DNA from 4 places in the Mesorhizobium sp. WSM4808 genome. Region 1 is predicted to be linked to each of the others. Evidence: riboswitches for the same ligand, from Rfam matches in the RefSeq annotation. Region 1 holds a riboswitch; each other region holds the start of a gene.
What was found. A riboswitch is a leader RNA that binds a small molecule or an ion and turns the genes downstream of it on or off. The one in region 1 is predicted to bind cobalamin.
Positions count from the first base shown of each region.

Region 1 (4,230 bases):
AAGATGCACAGCCTGAAAGCGGCGGATCTGAAAAAGCTCTATCCGCGCTGGGACGACGCCATGGCGGTGCGCCGCGACGTCGATCCGCAAAACCGCTTCGTCTCGCCCTATATGGCCGGCTTGTTCGGCATCGAATGATGACCACCTATTTTTCCACCCTCTCGGATGCGCTGAAGGAAGCCGGCATCTTCCAGCCCTGCCTGCTGCTCGATCGCGACCGGCTGGACAGCAACATTGCCCTGGCGAAGGGGAGAGTGGATCCCGGCCTGGCCGTGCGGCTGGTCGACAAATCGCTCGCCTGCATGCCGCTGCTTGCGTATATTGCCAAGGCGCTTGGCAGTGAGCGCTTCATGACCTTCCACCCGCCGATCAGCGAGGCGGTGCTGAAGGCGTTCCCGGATGCCGATCTGCTCTACGGCAAGCCGATGCCGATCGGCGCGGCAAGGGCGGCGCTGGTGAAAGCCGATACCGACTGGTCGCGCGTCTGCTGGCTGATCGACAGCGAGGAGAGACTGGCGGAATATGGCGCCCTCGCTGGCGAACTCGGCATCGGCCTGCGCATCGCTTTCGAGATCGATGTCGGGCTGCATCGCGGCGGTTTTGCTGATCCCGCAGCCTTGTCGAAGGCGTTGAGCGCGTTGCCGGCCCGGCTGCATTGCGAAGGCGTCATGGCCTACGAGGCGCATGCGCCGCTCATCCCCGGCCTTTTCGGCGGACCGGCAAAGGCATTGACCAAGGCGTCGGCGCAGGCTGCGGCATTCGTCGCCTGTCTCGGCGCCGACCAGCGCCGCATCCTGAACATCGGCGGCAGCAAGACCGCGCTGCTTCATCATGGCGGCGCGGCCAATGAGGTCTCGATGGGCTCGGCCTTTGTGCTGCCCAGCGACTTCGATACGCCAGGCCTCGACGGCTTCCAGCCGGCGGCCTTCATCGCCACGCCGATCCTGAAAATGGTCGAGCCGATGCTGCCCGGCCCGCCGGCCGTCACCCGCCTGCTGCAGGCGCTCGGCCGGTTCCCGCGCAAGGGTTGCTACCTCTATGGCGGCAAGTGGATGGCCGAGCCGGTCTTCCCAGAAGGCATGAAGGCGAACGGGCTGCTCGGCCTGTCCTCCAACCAGCAATTCATGGGCTTGCCCGCCGACGCGACCGCAAAGCCCGGCGACTACGCGTTTCTAAGGCCGACGCAGAGCGAAGCCGTGCTGCAGCAGTTCGGGTCGATCGCGGTGTTTTCCGGCGGCCGGATCGCCGATCGCTGGCCGGCGCTGCCGATGGCCTGACCGACTACGCCTTCACCGGTATCCATATCTCCAGCCCGCCCTTGCCGCTGCGCGGGTCGAATTCAGGGCCGTAGCGTTCGAATTCCGGCGCGTCCGCGATCTCATGCCCGGAGGCCGGCAGCCATTTGTTCCAGATCGTGTTGACCGTCCGGCGGATGGTCGAGATGTGTTCGCGGTGGGCAAAGACCGCATATTTCTGCGCCGGCACCCGCACCCGGTAGAAGTCCCTGGGCAGGTCGGAGAAGTCAGACACTTCGACGCCGGCGATGTAGTCGAAATTGCCGGCATCGTCGCCGTTGACGCAGACGCCATAGGCGACGTCGCCGGTCTCGCCCGGAATGTTGCCGATATAGGGGCCGAAGCGCTGCCACTGCATCGGGATGGCGGCGCTGGTTTCGCAGCTGTAGCGTTCGCCGAGGCCGGCGATCAGGAACGGCCGGCTGGTCTCGAAACGCGGCGGTTCGAGATTGGTGAGGAGGGACTGGTCCATCAGGATCGGCTCCACGAGGTCGAGCTTGTCGAGTGTGCCCTGCGCGCGCACCAGTTCCGGCGTGGTGCCGAACTGATCGCGGAAGGCACGGGTGAACGCCTCATGCGAGTTGTAGCCGGCGTCGAGCGCGACGGCGAGGATGTCGGGCGCCCCGCCCGCCAGCTTGCGCGCCGCCTCGGTCAGCCGGCGTGAGCGCATGTAGCCCATCACCGACCGGCCGGTGGCGGCGCCGAAGGCGCGCGTCACATGAAAACGCGACACGCCGCTGCTTTGCGCGACATCATCAAGCGAGATCGCCTCCGGCAGATGGCTTTCGACGAACCACAGCGCTTTCTCGGTCGGGTCCATTTTCTCCTCGCATTGGCCAGATCATCCTGCCGTTTCCTGGCACGGCCAGTTTGATCGAAATTGCGCATCCCGTGCAATCTGCGCCGATGCCGGTCGCCATCCGGCCAACCGCCCCATGAGCTTTCGCTTGACAGCGACCGGCGTCATCTCTTAGGTATGTTATATTATTACATAAAGAGAGCATGCGATGCCTGTTTCCCTTAGCTGGCCCACCACTCCGTCCGAGAAATCCATTGCGAAGCGATCGGCGCAAATCTACGCTGAAGCGGTGATGGTCCCCGAGTCGAAAGGCGAGGGGTGAAAAGGGAACGCGGTGAGGCCTGCTCAGGTCGAGACCGTGGCTGCCCCCGCAACTGTAAGCGGCGAGCAAAATCCGTGAATGCCACTGGCCGGCAAGGCTGGGAAGGCTGGATGGCGCAACGACCCGTGAGCCAGGAGACCTGCCATCACTGAGTTGACCGGACGGGGTGTGCCGGGAGGAAACACGAATCCCGGTCTTGTCGGCCGGTTCGCCAGCTTCCTTCCGTCGCCAGTTTTGGAAAGTGACGGAAAGTTGGACGGCTCCATCCATCGCATCGTCGTATATACGCTTTGCCGTCCCGGCAAGCCGGCGGGCAGCAGCCGATGACCGTAGCGCTTCTCGAAGCCCGTGACCTCTGCGTCACGGCGAATGGGCGGGATCTGGTTCAGGCGGTCAGCTTCTCGGTGGCCGCCGGCGATCGCCTTGCCATCATCGGTCCCAACGGCGCCGGCAAGACGACGCTGCTGCGCATGCTGTCGGGCATGCTGCGTCCGAGCTCCGGCGAGGTGAAGCTCGGCGGGCGCCGCCTGGACAGGATTTCAGCCGCCGAACGGGCGCTGCACATTGCCGTGGTCGGCCAGACCGACCAGCCCGATCCGCGGCTGGCGGTGATCGACTATGTCGAGCTTGGCCGGGTTCCGCACGCCGGGCTGCGGCGCAGGAGCGAGGAGCGCGAGATCGTCGTCGATGCACTGCGCCGGACCGGCCTGCTGCCGCTATTTGGCCGCACCATCGGCTCGCTGTCGGGCGGCGAGCGCCAGCGCGCCCAACTTGCGCGCGCCATCGCCCAGCAGCCAAAAATCCTGTTCCTCGACGAGCCGACCAACCATCTCGACCCGCGTGCCCGCGGCGAACTGCTCGACCTCGTGGCAGGCTTCGAGATGACGGTGATCGCGGTGCTGCACGATCTGGCGCTGGTGGCACCGTTCGCCACCAGGGTGGCGGTGATGAACCATGCCCGTCTGCAAGCGCTCGCCGCACCGCGCGAAGCGCTGACCCAAAAGCTGATCCGCGAGATTTTCGGCATCGATGTGCTGCGTCTGCGCCATCCGACCGAAGACCGCGAACTGACGGTGTTCGATGTGCCGAACCGTGCCGCGCCGCCGACGTGATTGAAGCCATTTCGTAGTCGACCCAATCCCATCCACAAGGAGCAAACCCGTGAAACGCTTGGCCTTTTCGCTTGTCTTCTCGCTGCTGGCCTCGACAGCCCTGGCCTTCCCGGTCACGGTCGACAGCTGCGGCAAGCCGCTGACCTTCGATGCGCCGCCGAAGCGCGCCGTCATCCAGGATCTCAACATGGCCGAGATGGCTTTCGCGCTGAAACTGCAGCCGTCGATCGTCGGCCTGACCGGCATCACCGGATGGTACAAGGTGGGTCCCGAATTCAAGGCCGAGCAGGGTTCGATCCCGGAACTGGCGCCGAAATATCCGACGCTCGAAAACCTCGTCGCGGTCGAGCCGGATTTCTTCTTCGCCGGCTGGTATTATGGCATGAAGCCGGGCGGCGAGGTGACACCCGATACGCTTGCCCCGCACGGCATCAAGACGCTGGTGCTGACGGAAAGCTGCGTCCATCTCGACAAGAGCCGTCCAGCCGCCTCGATGGACCTGCTCTATGGCGACGTCGAAAAGCTGGGCAAGATCTTCGGCAAGGAGGCCGAGGCGGAGAAGCTTGTTGCCGGCTGGAAGACGCGGCTCGCCGACATCACCGCCAAGGTCGGCAACGGCAAGGCAACGCGAGTGTTTCTCTATGATTCCGGCGAGGACAAGCCCTTCACCGCAGGCAAGTTCGCCATCCCCAGCGCCATGAT
Region 1 is NZ_JBVVQX010000037.1:5,104-9,333, forward strand. Features, by position in the region: gene AC0L2U_RS33010 (D-arabinono-1,4-lactone oxidase) at 1-138, shown strand, start outside; gene AC0L2U_RS33015 (alanine racemase) at 138-1,277, shown strand; gene AC0L2U_RS33020 (AraC family transcriptional regulator) at 1,282-2,115, opposite strand; cobalamin riboswitch at 2,371-2,577, shown strand; gene AC0L2U_RS33025 (ABC transporter ATP-binding protein) at 2,740-3,528, shown strand; gene AC0L2U_RS33030 (ABC transporter substrate-binding protein) at 3,578-4,230, shown strand, end outside.

Region 2 (4,230 bases), on a different contig from region 1:
TCGCCGCCTTTGCCCGCAGCTTGGCCGCCACCTCTTCGCGATTACGCGGATGCTGATGGGTTTCCAGGGAATCGAGCAGTTCGCGCGCCGAGGCCGCGATGGCTTCGACGGCATGGTCGAAGGCGTGCTGGTTCTGCTTCGAGGGTCGCGTCGTTCCGCTCAGCTTGCGGACGAACTGAAGGGCCGCGTCGCGCACCTCGTCATTGGTTGCCGGCGGATCAAAATTGAACAGGGTCTTGATGTTTCTGCACATCGCTTCCGTATCTCCTCTTGTCCTTGAGCTGTTTCAATCGGGACGAGTTATATCCTCGATCATGATCATGTCCAAAAACCGGTGAGGCGAGCCTATGTTCGGACCGGGCCTCAATCCGCGTCGAGCGGCTCCGTTCCGACCGGCTTGCCGTCGCGCGACAGCCTGATCTTCTCGACCTTGTCCTCGGCGGCCTTCAGCAGCCGGTCGCAATGCGCCTTCAGCGCCTCGCCACGTTCATAGATCCTGATCGACTGGTCGAGCGGCACGTCGCCACGCTCCAGATCATCGACGATCTTCTCCAGCGCATCGAGTGCCTGCTCGAAGCTCATCGCCTTGACGTCTTCGTTGGTCTCATCGGCCATCATTCATCCTTTCATCAGTCGCCCGACATGGGCGGCGACCGAAAATGCCAATCCCTGCAGATCGTAGCCGCCCTCGAGCAGGCTGACGAGCCGGTTGCCGCTGTGGCGTGCCGCGCGCTGCATCAGCTGGCCGGTCGCCCAGTCGAAATCATCCTCGGTCAGATTGATCTCGGCCAGCGGATCGCGGTGGTGCGCGTCGAACCCCGCCGAAATGATAATCAGGTCGGGCGCGAAATTGTCGAGCGCGGGCAGGACGCGCGACAGGAAGGCATCGCGAAACACCTCGCTGCCAGTCTGCGGCGCCAGCGGCGCGTTGACGATGTTGCCGGCGCCCGTTTCGTTCTTCGCTCCGGTGCCGGGATAAAGCGGCATCTGGTGTGTCGAGCAATAGAGCACCGACGGATCGTCCCAGAAAATGTCCTGCGTGCCATTGCCGTGATGCACGTCCCAGTCGACGATGGCAACGCGCTCGACACCGTGTTTCTTCTGCGCATAGCGCGCCGCGATCGCCGCCGTGTTGAACAGGCAGAAGCCCATGGCGGTGCTCTTTTCGGCATGATGGCCGGGCGGCCGGGCGGCGACGAAGACGTTGTCGGCGCGGCCCGAAAAGACGTCATCGACGGCGGCGTTGGCGGCGCCGATCGCGGTGATCGCCGCTTGCCAGCTCTTCGGACTGGCAGTGGTGTCGGCATCGATGCGGGCAATCCCCTCGTCGGGAATGGCGGCGCGCACGCGGGCGACGAAATCGGCGGGATGCGCGTAGAGGATGGTGGCCTCGTCGCCTTCCGGCGCCTGGATACGATCGAGCCCGGCAAAGGCTTCCTCATCGAGCACGCGCTCGATGGCACGCAAGCGGTCGGGCCGCTCGGGATGTCCGGGCGGCGTGAGATGCTCGAGGAAGATCGGATGGGTGTAGAGACGGGTGGTCATGCTCCCTATCTAGTGCCCCGGCGCCGCTATGGCCATGCATTGCTGCTTGATCGCTGGGGAAAATCGACTGCGTCCATTCGCGTCGCCGCAGGCATTGGCCTCGCCGGCGCTTCGGCGTAAGGTCCCTGGTACTGCCTGGTGCCCGCCGGAAGCGGGAGAATCGGGAACACGGTTGAATTCCGTGGCGTGCCCAACGCTGTGAGGGGGACCGCGCCGGTAAATGCCACTGTCGATGACGGGAAGGCACCGGACGCGGGTTGATCCCAAGCCAGAAGACCGGCCTGGCAGGCATTGTCATCCGCATGGTCAGGCGGACGACATCAGAGCGACGTGCGTCTACTTGGACGCACAAACTACGCTCTGACAGTTTTGAATCTGCAATCGCAAGGGGACAAGCGATGCCGGAACACATGACCGCTGCCATTGACGATGGATTTGACCAGGATGCGCGCGATGCGGTCTATCGCGCCATGTTCACGCGGCGCGACGTGCGCAGCCATTTCCTGCCCACCGCGATCGATGACGACGTGCTGGCGCGGCTGCTGCTTGCTGCCCATCACGCGCCATCGGTCGGCTTCATGCAGCCATGGAATTTCATCGTCATTCGTGACATCGAGCGACGGGCGGAGGTGCGCGACCTGTTCCTGGCCGCGCGCGAACAGGAGCTGCCGGCGATCGAGGCGGAAAAACAGGCGCTGTACCGCAAGCTCAAGCTGGAAGGCATCTGCGAAAGCGCGCTCAACATCTGCATCACCTGCGATAGGCAGCGCTCGAAGGGTTCGCCGCTGGGACGCTGGCACAATCCGGAGATGGATCTCTACAGCACCGTCTGCGCGGTGCAGAATTTCTGGCTGGCCGCGCGTGCCGAGGGCGTCGGTGTAGGCTGGGTCAGCATCATCGAAGCGCAGGCGCTAAAGCGGCTGTTGGCCATTCCGGACCACGTAACGCCGATCGCCTATCTCTGCGTCGGCCGTGTTTCCGAGTTCGCTCCCAAACCGGACCTTGAAACGCATGGCTGGGGACGGCGGCTGCCGCTGCCGGAGTTGATCATGAGCGAGACCTTTTCCGGGCAAGGCGAGACACAGCTCAAATCCGCCGTGGCGCGCCTCAACACCGTTTCTGCCTCACCAGACATCACCCGCCCGGCCGATCAGGGTGTGGCGCCGGCCGTAGCCCAGCGCGAACCGCCGAAGGAGGCGAGCGCCTTGTCCTTGAGCTCCCTGAACTTCGACGACGCCTCGGCCAGCCGGGCGTCCCAGGCCGGATCCGGCACCTGGCCCGCGATGGTCTTGAAATAGACCTGCATCAGGCAGGCGATGGCGAAGGGTTCAATGAACGCCGCCTTGAATGCCCAGGCGAAGACGATGGCGAGCACAAAAGCCCAGCCGGCGAGCTGGCCAGGCATCAGGAACAGAATCGCGCCGGCAGGCGCCAGCATCATCAGAAAGATGATGAACGACACGCCCCACATGATGACCGCCAGCCAGACGGCGTTCTTGACCATGACCTTGCCGTTCTGGGCATAGAGCACGACGCCCTGGCGCGCCGTCTCGAAGGGCGAGGCTGAATTGATGCGGATGTTGTAGCCGAGGATGATCTCGTCGACATAGGTCAGCGACAGGCGGATCACCGTGTTGATGAAGGAGACCAAGCCGCTCAGGCCCGGTATCGGCAGGAAGGCGGCGATGCCGCCGAGCAGTCCGGTGATGGCGCGGATGGCGCCCTTGACGAGTTGGTCGACGACGAAAAGGATGTTGGCCTCGGCGAAACGCTGGGTCACGATATCCCTGGCATAGGCGATCTGGTCCTGACCGCCGGGAATGTCGCGGCCGTCGATCAGATGAACCATGACGGCGATGTGGCCGGCCTTGACGACATAGAGGATGTATTCGCGGATCCAGTAGACCGCGATCGAGACGATGCCAAACCCGACCACGCCGCCCCACAGGGCAAAGGACATGGGCCCGTCGGGATCGGTGGAGATATGGCCGACGCCATAGCCGACCGAGGCACCGGTGCCGGTCGCCATGATGTAGGCCAGCGTGATGCCGAAATAGACGATCATGCGAAAGACGATGAACGGCCAGGTCCGCATCATGATGGACACCGACCGGCCGATCTCAAAATCCCACATGTGCCCCGAATCTCCGCCTCAGAGATGGTGGAAGAGGATGGACTCAACCCGGCGATTGTCAATTGCCGGCCCCTGACGAAGGGCGACGAATTCGGGCTGACGGTTTTCTTTCGTAGCCTTTCGCCGGCGCGTTGGCTGACGGAGCATCAAACGAAAAACCCGCCTGTGCGGCGGGTCACTGGCGCGAATCGGCACCATGGACGAATATGTACCTTAGCTGAGGGCACGAAGTCAAGAAAAAATTCCTATCGGGAACAGATGCCGGCACGAAAGCTCCGGTGGGAACTTCAATTCGACTCCGGATCCGGCTTCCTGAGCAGGCCTTCGAGCAGTTGCTTGAACGCCGTCACCACCTTCTTCGACGTCGCTTCGGGGTCGTTCGAATTGGCGATCCGTTGCGCCGCCTGGCTGCTCGCTCCGATGATCAGTCGCGAGGCGGTCTCGGGGTCGAGGCTGGAGACAACGACCTCCTCCTCCTGCAGCGCGGTCAGATGGTCGGTCATTGAAGCGATGCACGCACTGGCATTCGGCCATTGCGCTGGATCCCCCAG
Region 2 is NZ_JBVVQX010000002.1:467,037-471,266, forward strand. Features, by position in the region: gene AC0L2U_RS04950 (DUF2277 domain-containing protein) at 1-253, opposite strand, end outside; gene AC0L2U_RS04955 (exodeoxyribonuclease VII small subunit) at 364-615, opposite strand; gene AC0L2U_RS04960 (histone deacetylase family protein) at 619-1,545, opposite strand; cobalamin riboswitch at 1,665-1,844, shown strand; partial or broken gene bluB (5,6-dimethylbenzimidazole synthase) at 1,956-2,573, shown strand; gene AC0L2U_RS04970 (hypothetical protein) at 2,696-3,679, opposite strand; gene AC0L2U_RS04975 (TetR/AcrR family transcriptional regulator) at 3,967-4,230, opposite strand, start outside.
Region 2: it holds a riboswitch for cobalamin, as region 1 does, so the genes downstream of both, bluB (5,6-dimethylbenzimidazole synthase) here and AC0L2U_RS33025 (ABC transporter ATP-binding protein) in region 1, are expected to answer to the same signal.

Region 3 (4,230 bases), on a different contig from region 1:
CGCGTCGGTTTCCTCTTATTGGCGCTGGGATCGCCAAGTCAGATTTGACCCGGTGAATCTGCTTCGGGGAAAGCAATGTCCACCCATGTGCGCCATCCGATCTGGCTGCCGGCTCTCAAGGCCGCGGACGCGCGCACCTTCGCGTCGCTCTATGCGGTCGAATCCTTCGCCCGCGCCACGGTGTCGAGCGTCATCCCGATCCAGGCCTACGAGATCCTGCACAACGAGCAGATCGTGTCGATGCTCTACACCGTGGTGGCGATGCTCGGCCTGTCGGTGACATTGTTCATGCCGATGCTGATCCGCCGTTTTGCCCGGCGCTGGGTCTACACATCAGGCGCCTGCCTGCTGGCCGTCGGCTCGCTGTTCTTCGTTACCGACACGCTTGCCGGGCAACTGGCCGGCATGCTGTGCCGGGTGATGGGCGCCAGCGCGCTGTCGATCACGCTCAACCTCTACATCATGGACCACATCCGCAAGACCGACTTCATGCAGGCCGAATCGCTGCGCATGGCGTGGTCGATGCTGGCCTGGACTGGTGGGCCGACGCTCGGCATCTTCCTCTACACGCGCTTCGGCATCTATGCCGCGCACGGTACGGTCGCGGTGTTCGCGTTTGCCCTGCTGGCGCTGTTCTGGACCTACCGCCTCGGCGACAACCAGTCTATCCGTCCGGGCAAGACGCGCCCCGTCAATCCGCTCGCCAATATCGGCCGCTTCGTCGCGCAGCCCAGGCTCAGGCTGGCCTGGCTGATCGCTTTCGGGCGCTCCTGTTTCTGGACGACGTTCTTCGTCTATGGGCCGCTGTTCATGGTCATCACAGGCGAGGGCAAGCTGGCCGGCGGCCTGCTGGTTTCGGCCGGCAACGCGCTGTTGTTCATGGCGATTTTCTGGGGCAAGGCAGGAAAGCGCTTTGGTGGCCGCGGGACCATGACGTTTGCCTATTTCGCCATGTCGGCCGCGCTTTTGGCGGCGGGCTTCGTCGGCGAAACCGTGCCGCTGCTTACCGGCGCCTTCCTGCTCTGCGGTGCCTTCTTCACCATTGCGCTCGACGCCCTCGGCTCGACCGCCTTCATGCGCTCGGTGCGCTCCTATGAAAGATCTCAGATGGCAGCGGTCTACCGCACCTATCTCGACTTTTCCGAGTTGACGCCGCCGCTGGTCTATTCGGTGGCGCTGGCCGTCTTCGGCCTGGGCTCGGTGTTCGTCACGCTCGGTCTGCTGGCGGCGGTCTGCGGCTTTGTGACGTGGCGCTATCTGCCGAAATCACTTTGACCTTCATGGCGCATTCGCAATGGTCACCGGCGGAATTTGGTTTGCCGGAAGCAAGGATTCTGCCTATAGTCACCGGTGTCGCCGGTTCCATTTTGGAGCCAAGAGGGAATGCGGTGAGGGCGAATTTTGCCCAATGCCGTGGCTGCCCCCGCAACTGTGTGCGGTAGTCCTCTCCATATGCCACTGAAGATTTTCTTCGGGAAGGTGGGGAAGGACGCTGATCCGTGAGCCAGGAGACCTGCCGGCGACAGGAAACTGACTTCGATGCCCTCGGGTGGAGGGCGAAAGGACAAGACATGACTACCGCTTCCGTCTCCCTCGGCGCCTCCGTCTCCTCGCAGTCGCGCCTCATGCAGCTCGCGCTTGCCGCGTTGCTCGGCATTTTCGTGATGGGCTTTGTCGGCTTCTCGCATATCGATGCGGTCCACAATGCGGCTCACGACTATCGCCATTCGATGGCGTTTCCCTGCCACTGACGAGGGGCTGACATCATGAACCTGTTTCGCAACGTCGTGTTCATCGCGGCGATCGCAGGGCTCGTGGCCGGCGTCGTCCTCGCCTGCCTGCAGGCCTACGCCACCGTGCCGCTGATCCTGAAGGCGGAAGTCTACGAACAGGCGGGCGGCGGGCATCACCATGACCATGCCGCTCCGGCCGCAACGGATAGCAATGCCATGAGCACAACTGCACCGGCGGGAGATGCCATGAGCTCTGCTGCCCCGGCGGCGGAAGCCGCTCCGGCAGACGAAGGCTGGGCGCCGGCAGAGGGTTTCGAGCGTTTCGCCTTCAGCGTGCTTGCCAACATTGTCACCGGCATCGGCTTCGCCTTGATCCTGGTCGCGGTCTCCGAATTCGCCGGCGGCATCGGTGGCTGGCGCCAGGGCGTGTTCTGGGGCCTGGCCGGCTTCGCCGTGTTCACGCTGGCGCCTGGCCTCGGCCTGCCGCCGGAACTGCCGGCCATGCCGGCCGCCGATCTCACCCAGCGGCAGATCTGGTGGTGGGCAACGGTGGCGGCAACCGCCGCCGGTCTCGGCCTGATCGCGTTCCGCAAGTCGCTGCCGCTGGCGATCCTTGCCGTCCTGCTGATCGTCGCGCCGCATATTGTCGGTGCGCCGCAGCCCGGCAGTTACGAGACGGCGATTCCGGAAGGGCTGCATCACCAGTTCGTGGTGGCGGTGACCGTGACCAATCTGGTGTTCTGGCTGGTGCTCGGCGCGGTCGTCGGTGTGGTGCGTGGCCGCTTCACCGGCACCGCGACCAGCCTGCGCGACAGCTTTGCCTGATCGCAAGACACTGACCTTCCTCATCGGCGGTGGGGGGGGGGGGGGGGGGGGGCGGCGGCCCCCGGCGGGGGGGGGGGGGGGGGGGGGGGGGGGGGGGAGGGCGGGGGGGGGGGGCCGGGGGGGCGGGGGGGGGGGGGGGCGGCCCCCGCGGGGCGGCCCCCCCCCCCCCCCCCCCTCGCCCCCCTCCCCTCCCCCCCCCCCCCCCCCCCCCCCCCCCCCCCCGCCCCCCCCCCCCCCCCCCCCCCCCCCCCCACGCCGAAATTTTGGCGACCGCCTTGCCGCCTCCCTGGATCTATGTCGCCACGGCGCAAGCCTATGATGACGAGATGCATGAACGCATCGCGTTGCACCGATCGCGGCGCGGCGAAGGCTGGACGACCATCGACGCACCGCTCGATCTCGCCGGTACGCTTGCCGCCTTGCCGGAGGATCGGCCGGTGCTTGTCGACTGCCTGACGCTGTGGCTGACCAACCACATGCTGGCTGAACACGATTTCGAGCTGGAATGCCGGCGATTGGCGGAGGTGCTGTCGCGGCCGCGCGGGCCATGGTTCGTGGTATCCAATGAAGTCGGCCAAGGTATCGTGCCGGACAATGCACTGGCGCGCCGGTTTCGCGATGCCGCCGGCCGGCTCAACCAGCAGGTCGCCGCCGTCGCCGACATGGTGCTGCTGATGGTGGCGGGGCTGCCGCTCAAGGTGAAATGACATGACCGACATCGACGATAAGGACGAAGAACGCCACCGCGCCAAGATGGCCAAGCGCAAGGCGGTGCAGGATGCCGAGGTGGCGAGCAAGACGGTCGAGAAGGGATTGCTGATCGTCAACACCGGTCCCGGCAAGGGCAAGACCACGGCTGCCTTCGGCCTGGCGCTGCGGATGCTCGGCTACGGCAAGCGCGTCGGCGTCGTCCAGTTCATCAAGGGCAAGTGGCACACCGGCGAGAAGGACGCCTTCGCCGCCTTCGGCGACCGCGTCGTCTGGCACGCGATGGGCGAGGGGTTCACCTGGGAAACGCAGGACCTGAAGCGCGACATCACCGCCGCCGAAGCCGCCTGGGCCAAGGTGCTCGAACTGATGGCCGATCCGTCGATCAGCCTGCTGGTGCTCGACGAACTGAACATTGCGCTGCGCTACGATTATCTCGACCTGGACAAAGTGGTTGTGGCGTTGAAGGCGCGGCGTGAGGGCCTGCATGTCGTGGTCACCGGCCGCAACGCCAAGCCGGCGCTGGTTGAGGCCGCCGACCTCGTCACCGAAATGGGCGTGACCAAGCACCATTTTTCCGCAGGCGTGAAAGCGCAGCAGGGGATCGAGTTCTGAGCGTTTCTTACCCTCCAGGGTGAAGTAGATCACGCCACGATGACCATGACCGCGACCAACCCAAACAGCGCGATCAGCAGATAGTCGGCGACGCGATAGAGTTTCAGCGCTCGCCTTATGTCGACGCTGTCGGCCTCGCGCCGCCCACCTTCGCCCATGAAGACGTCGTCCACGAGCACGCCGCCGTAGCTGCGCGGCCCGGCGAGCGCCAGGCCGAGCGCACCGGCCATCGCCGCTTCCGGCCAGCCGGCATTGGGTGAGCGGTGTTTTTTCGCGTCGCGCCACACCGCATGCCAGGCATTTTTCGCATCACCGCCTTTGACGAAGAACGCCGCCAGCACGATCAGCA
Region 3 is NZ_JBVVQX010000001.1:316,797-321,026, forward strand. Features, by position in the region: gene AC0L2U_RS01470 (MFS transporter) at 76-1,275, shown strand; cobalamin riboswitch at 1,341-1,535, shown strand; gene AC0L2U_RS01475 (CbtB domain-containing protein) at 1,572-1,751, shown strand; gene AC0L2U_RS01480 (CbtA family protein) at 1,767-2,558, shown strand; gene cobU (bifunctional adenosylcobinamide kinase/adenosylcobinamide-phosphate guanylyltransferase) at 2,819-3,265, shown strand; gene cobO (cob(I)yrinic acid a,c-diamide adenosyltransferase) at 3,267-3,881, shown strand; gene cbiB (adenosylcobinamide-phosphate synthase CbiB) at 3,911-4,230, opposite strand, start outside.
Region 3: it holds a riboswitch for cobalamin, as region 1 does, so the genes downstream of both, AC0L2U_RS01475 (CbtB domain-containing protein) here and AC0L2U_RS33025 (ABC transporter ATP-binding protein) in region 1, are expected to answer to the same signal.

Region 4 (4,230 bases), on a different contig from region 1:
CCCAGAGGTCGACGGACATCGGATGGCGCAGGTCACGCAGTGCGGCCAGCCGCATCGAGGGCAGGCGGCCGGCATCGGCCTTCCAGGCTGCCGCCAGTCCGGCGAGGTCGCTGTCGGTGAAGGACAGCGCCACGATATCCGCCGGCGTCTGCCGCAGATCGACCGGCTCGGCGAGGTCGTCGAGCGAGGCGGATGTCGTGGTGAGGATGTGCATCGCGACCCGTGTCCGAAATCAGCCGGCGAGTATACGCTCGATCGCCGGGCGGTTCAGCCCTTTCAGGCCGATGACGACGAGACGCGAGCGGCGGTCGTCCTGCGCGGTCCAGGCGCGGTCATAGTAATGATTGACGCGCGGCCCGACGGCCTGCAGCAAGAGCCGCATCGGCTTGCCGCCGACTTCGACGAAGCCTTTTACGCGCAGCACGTTCTCTTCTTCGGCGACGGTGGCGACGCGCTTTGCCAGCTCGTCCGGATTGGCGATCGAGGCAATGTCGACGATGAAGGTGTCGAAGTCGTCATGCTCGTGGTCGAACGCGCCGTCATGATGGGACTTGCGGTTCTGGATGTCGTCCTCGACGGCCAGACCGAGCCCGAGCAGCACCGAGGGATCGACCTTGCCATGCGACGTCGGCACGATCTTCACGGCGCGGGCGGAGTGTTCGCCAATGACAGCATTGGCGCGGGCGGTGCCGGCGGCGTCCATCAGGTCGCTCTTCGACAGGATGATCAGGTCGGCGCAGGCGATCTGGTCCTCGAACAGTTCTTCCACCGGGTCGTCGTGGTCGAGCGTCTCGTCCCCGGCGCGCTGCGCCTGCAGGGCATCCATGTCGTTAGCGACGCGGCCTTCGGCCAAGGCCGGGCCGTCGACCACGGCAATGACGCCGTCGACTGTGACGCGGCTCTTCACGCTCGGCCATTGAAAGGCCTGGACCAGCGGCTTGGGCAGCGCCAGGCCCGAAGTCTCGATCAGGATGTGGTCGACCCTCGGCGTCAGCGACAGGATCTTGTCAAGCGCCGGGACGAAGTCGTCGGCAACGGTGCAGCAGATGCAGCCATTGGCCAGTTCGACGATGTTTTCCTCCGGACAGGTGTCGATGCCGCAGCCCTTCAGGATCTCGCCGTCAATGCCGATGTCGCCGAATTCGTTGACGATGATGGCAATGCGCTTGCCGCCGGCGTTTTCCAGGAGATAGCGGACCAGCGTCGTCTTGCCGGCGCCGAGGAAGCCGGTGACGACGGTGCAGGGAACGCGGGAGAGGTTCGCAGACGAATCTGGGGCAGTCATGGTCAGTCCTTCAGCAGGTCGAGGGGAGGGATGCGGGCAACGAGGCCGCGCTTCAGGCTATCGGGACGGCCACGCCACGGGATCAGGCCGTCCGTCGAGGTGGCGAAGAGCTTGGCTCCGGTGACGAGGTCGGCGCCGCTGGTCTCGGTCAGGTCGCCAAAGACATAGCTCCAGCAGCCGTCGCGCAGGATGGCGGCGCTGAGGCGCCGCTTGCAATTGCCAAGGCATTCGACGCTGCGGATGCGGATGTCGTCGCCAGATGCGGCGCGGCGCGTATCCTCCGCCAGCAATTCGCCGGCGCGGGGATGGGCGTCGGAGCCGGTCTCATTGCGGCAGGAGGCGCAGACAATGATGGTGACGCCGGCCAAGGCATCATCATGGCCGGACGAAATATCCGCTGTGCCAGCCGAAAAACTGCTGTCGTGGTCCAAAGATCGGGCTCCTTGCCCGGAAACCCGCCGGGCGATCGGATTCTAAAGTCGCAGACGGCAGGTCTCCTGGCTCGCGGGTCATCGCCTTGGGTAGCCGCCTTCCCGGGAACTCCCAGTGGCTTTCGGCCTTGGCTCTTCGCTTACAGTTGCGGGGACAGCCGCGGATTTGGGATTTTGCCCCGCACCGCATTCCCTCTTAGCTCTTGCCGTTGCGGGCAAGAGACCATCTGAACCGGATTTAGGCTTTTGCGAGCGGCGGTGTCAACGCGAGCTTACGACATGGCGATGTCGGCCAGCGCCGGACCCAAATCGCCGGCCGGGGTCACTTCCATGCGCTCAAGGCCAAGCCAGCCCTGCATCTGCTTCAATTCCTCGAACAGTTCTGCAGCGGTTTCAGGTGGCGCCTTGGGCTCGGCGTAGGCCGCATGGACCCGCAGCACGCTGGCCGGACGATCTGCCTTGAGGTCGACGCGTGCCACGATCCTGTCGCCGAGCAGGAACGGCAGGACATAGTAGCCGTATTGCCGCTTGTCGGCCGGCGTGTAGATCTCGATGCGGTAGTGGAAGTCGAACAGCCGCTCTGTGCGCGAGCGTTCGAAGACGACAGGATCGAACGGCGCCAGCAGGGCGCGGGCCTCGACTTTGCGCGGCAGGCGGGCATCCCGGTGAAGATAGGCCGGCTTGTCCCAGCCTTCGACGCGCATCGGCAGCAATTCGCCGGTTTCAACCAGTTCCTCCAACCGGCCTTTCATATCGGCCGGCGACAGGCGGAAATAATCGCGCAAATCGCCTGAAGTCGCCACGCCGTGGGCGCGGGCGGAAATGCGCAGCAATTCGCGGTGCGCGTCCTCAGGCGTGGGCACTGGGAGGTCGAGGACCGCCTGCGGCAGCACGCGCTCGGGCAGATCATAGAAGCGCTCGAACCCGCGACGGTGCGCCGTGGTGATGCGTCCGGCCCAGAACAGCCATTCGAAGGCATGCTTGGCGTGGCTCCAGCCCCACCAGCCGCCCGAGCCTTTCTGGCCTTCGAGCGCGGAAGCGGCAATCGGGCCGCGCTCGGCGACCTGGCGGTAAATCTCTTCGATATAGGCGGCGTGCTCGCGGCCCCATTTGGCGAGGCCCAGATACATTTCGTCGCCGCGCTCGGCGCGCTGCATGCGCCAGCGCATCAGCGGGTACGTCTCCACCGGCAGGAAGGAAGCCTCGTGCGCCCAGTATTCGAAAACCGTGCGCTTACGCGTCACGGCCGCGTTGTCGAGCAGCGAGAACGGGTAGGGACCAAGGCGCGAATAGAGCGGCATATAATGAGCGCGCACCACCGCGCTGACGGAATCGATCTGCAGCAGGCCGGTGCGGGAGAGGGTGCGGGCAAAATGCCGGCGGTCGGGCGTGCCGGTCGGGCGGGGATCGAGAAACCCCTGGGCGGCAAGCGCGATGCGACGGGCCGTGGGGAGCGAGATCTTTTCCTTCATGCAGGCATCACTTTGAAGTGTTTTGACCGAGGGTCGAATGGCTGATTCCAACCCATGCTAGCAGGGTTTTGGCGGCATCCATGTCAGGAGAGAAAAGTGGAGTAAAAAGCGAAGGAAATCAAACAGGAGCGGATCGGACCAGTTTGCCGCGATATGCCATCCAGGTCGGTGTTTTGAACAAGGTTTGACTTGCTTCGCTGGAAGTGCTGCGCTAACCCTCGCCGCGTTGCAGCATAGGCCCTTAAAACGGTTCAGCGGTTAAACTGTCACGCTTCCGCATTAGGGTCCGGTGCTGTAATCAAACTGGATTGGCGCCAACGGAAAGCCGAGCATGAACGCACTCTTGAGCTCATACCTGCCCATCGTCCTGTTCATAGGCGTGGCGCTGGTTGTCGGCCTGGCGCTGCTGGCCGCGCCCTTCCTGGTGGCCTACCGCAATCCCGATCCCGAAAAGCTTTCCGCCTATGAGTGCGGTTTCAACTCGTTCGACGACGCCCGCATGAAGTTCGACATCCGTTTCTACCTGGTGTCGATCCTGTTCATCATCTTCGACCTGGAAGTGGCCTTCCTGTTTCCGTGGGCGGTGTCGTTTTCGAAGATCGGCATGCTCGGTTTCTGGTCGATGATGGTGTTTTTGGCGGTGCTGACCATCGGCTTTGCCTATGAATGGAAAAAAGGAGCGCTGGAATGGGATTGAACGACAGTTCAGGCACCCTCGTCGCGCCGAAGCCCAAGGGTATTATCGATCCCAACACCGGCAGGCCGGTGGGGGAGGACGATCCCTTCTTCCTCGAGATCAACAACGAGTTGGCCGACAAGGGCTTTTTGGTCACTTCGACCGAGGCGCTCATCACCTGGGCGCGCAGCGGGTCGCTGATGTTCATGACGTTCGGCCTCGCTTGCTGCGCGGTCGAGATGATCCACACCTCGATGCCGCGCTATGATTCGGAGCGGTTCGGCGTCGCGCCGCGCGCGTCCCCGCGCCAGTCCGACATCATGATCGTCGCCGGCACGCTGACCAACAAGATGGCGCCGGCGCTGC
Region 4 is NZ_JBVVQX010000001.1:283,022-287,251, forward strand. Features, by position in the region: partial or broken gene AC0L2U_RS01305 (cobaltochelatase subunit CobN) at 1-214, opposite strand, end outside; gene cobW (cobalamin biosynthesis protein CobW) at 233-1,285, opposite strand; gene AC0L2U_RS01315 (DUF1636 family protein) at 1,288-1,716, opposite strand; cobalamin riboswitch at 1,756-1,959, opposite strand; gene AC0L2U_RS01320 (winged helix-turn-helix domain-containing protein) at 1,989-3,188, opposite strand; gene AC0L2U_RS01325 (NADH-quinone oxidoreductase subunit A) at 3,520-3,885, shown strand; gene AC0L2U_RS01330 (NuoB/complex I 20 kDa subunit family protein) at 3,876-4,230, shown strand, end outside.
Region 4: it holds a riboswitch for cobalamin, as region 1 does, so the genes downstream of both, AC0L2U_RS01315 (DUF1636 family protein) here and AC0L2U_RS33025 (ABC transporter ATP-binding protein) in region 1, are expected to answer to the same signal.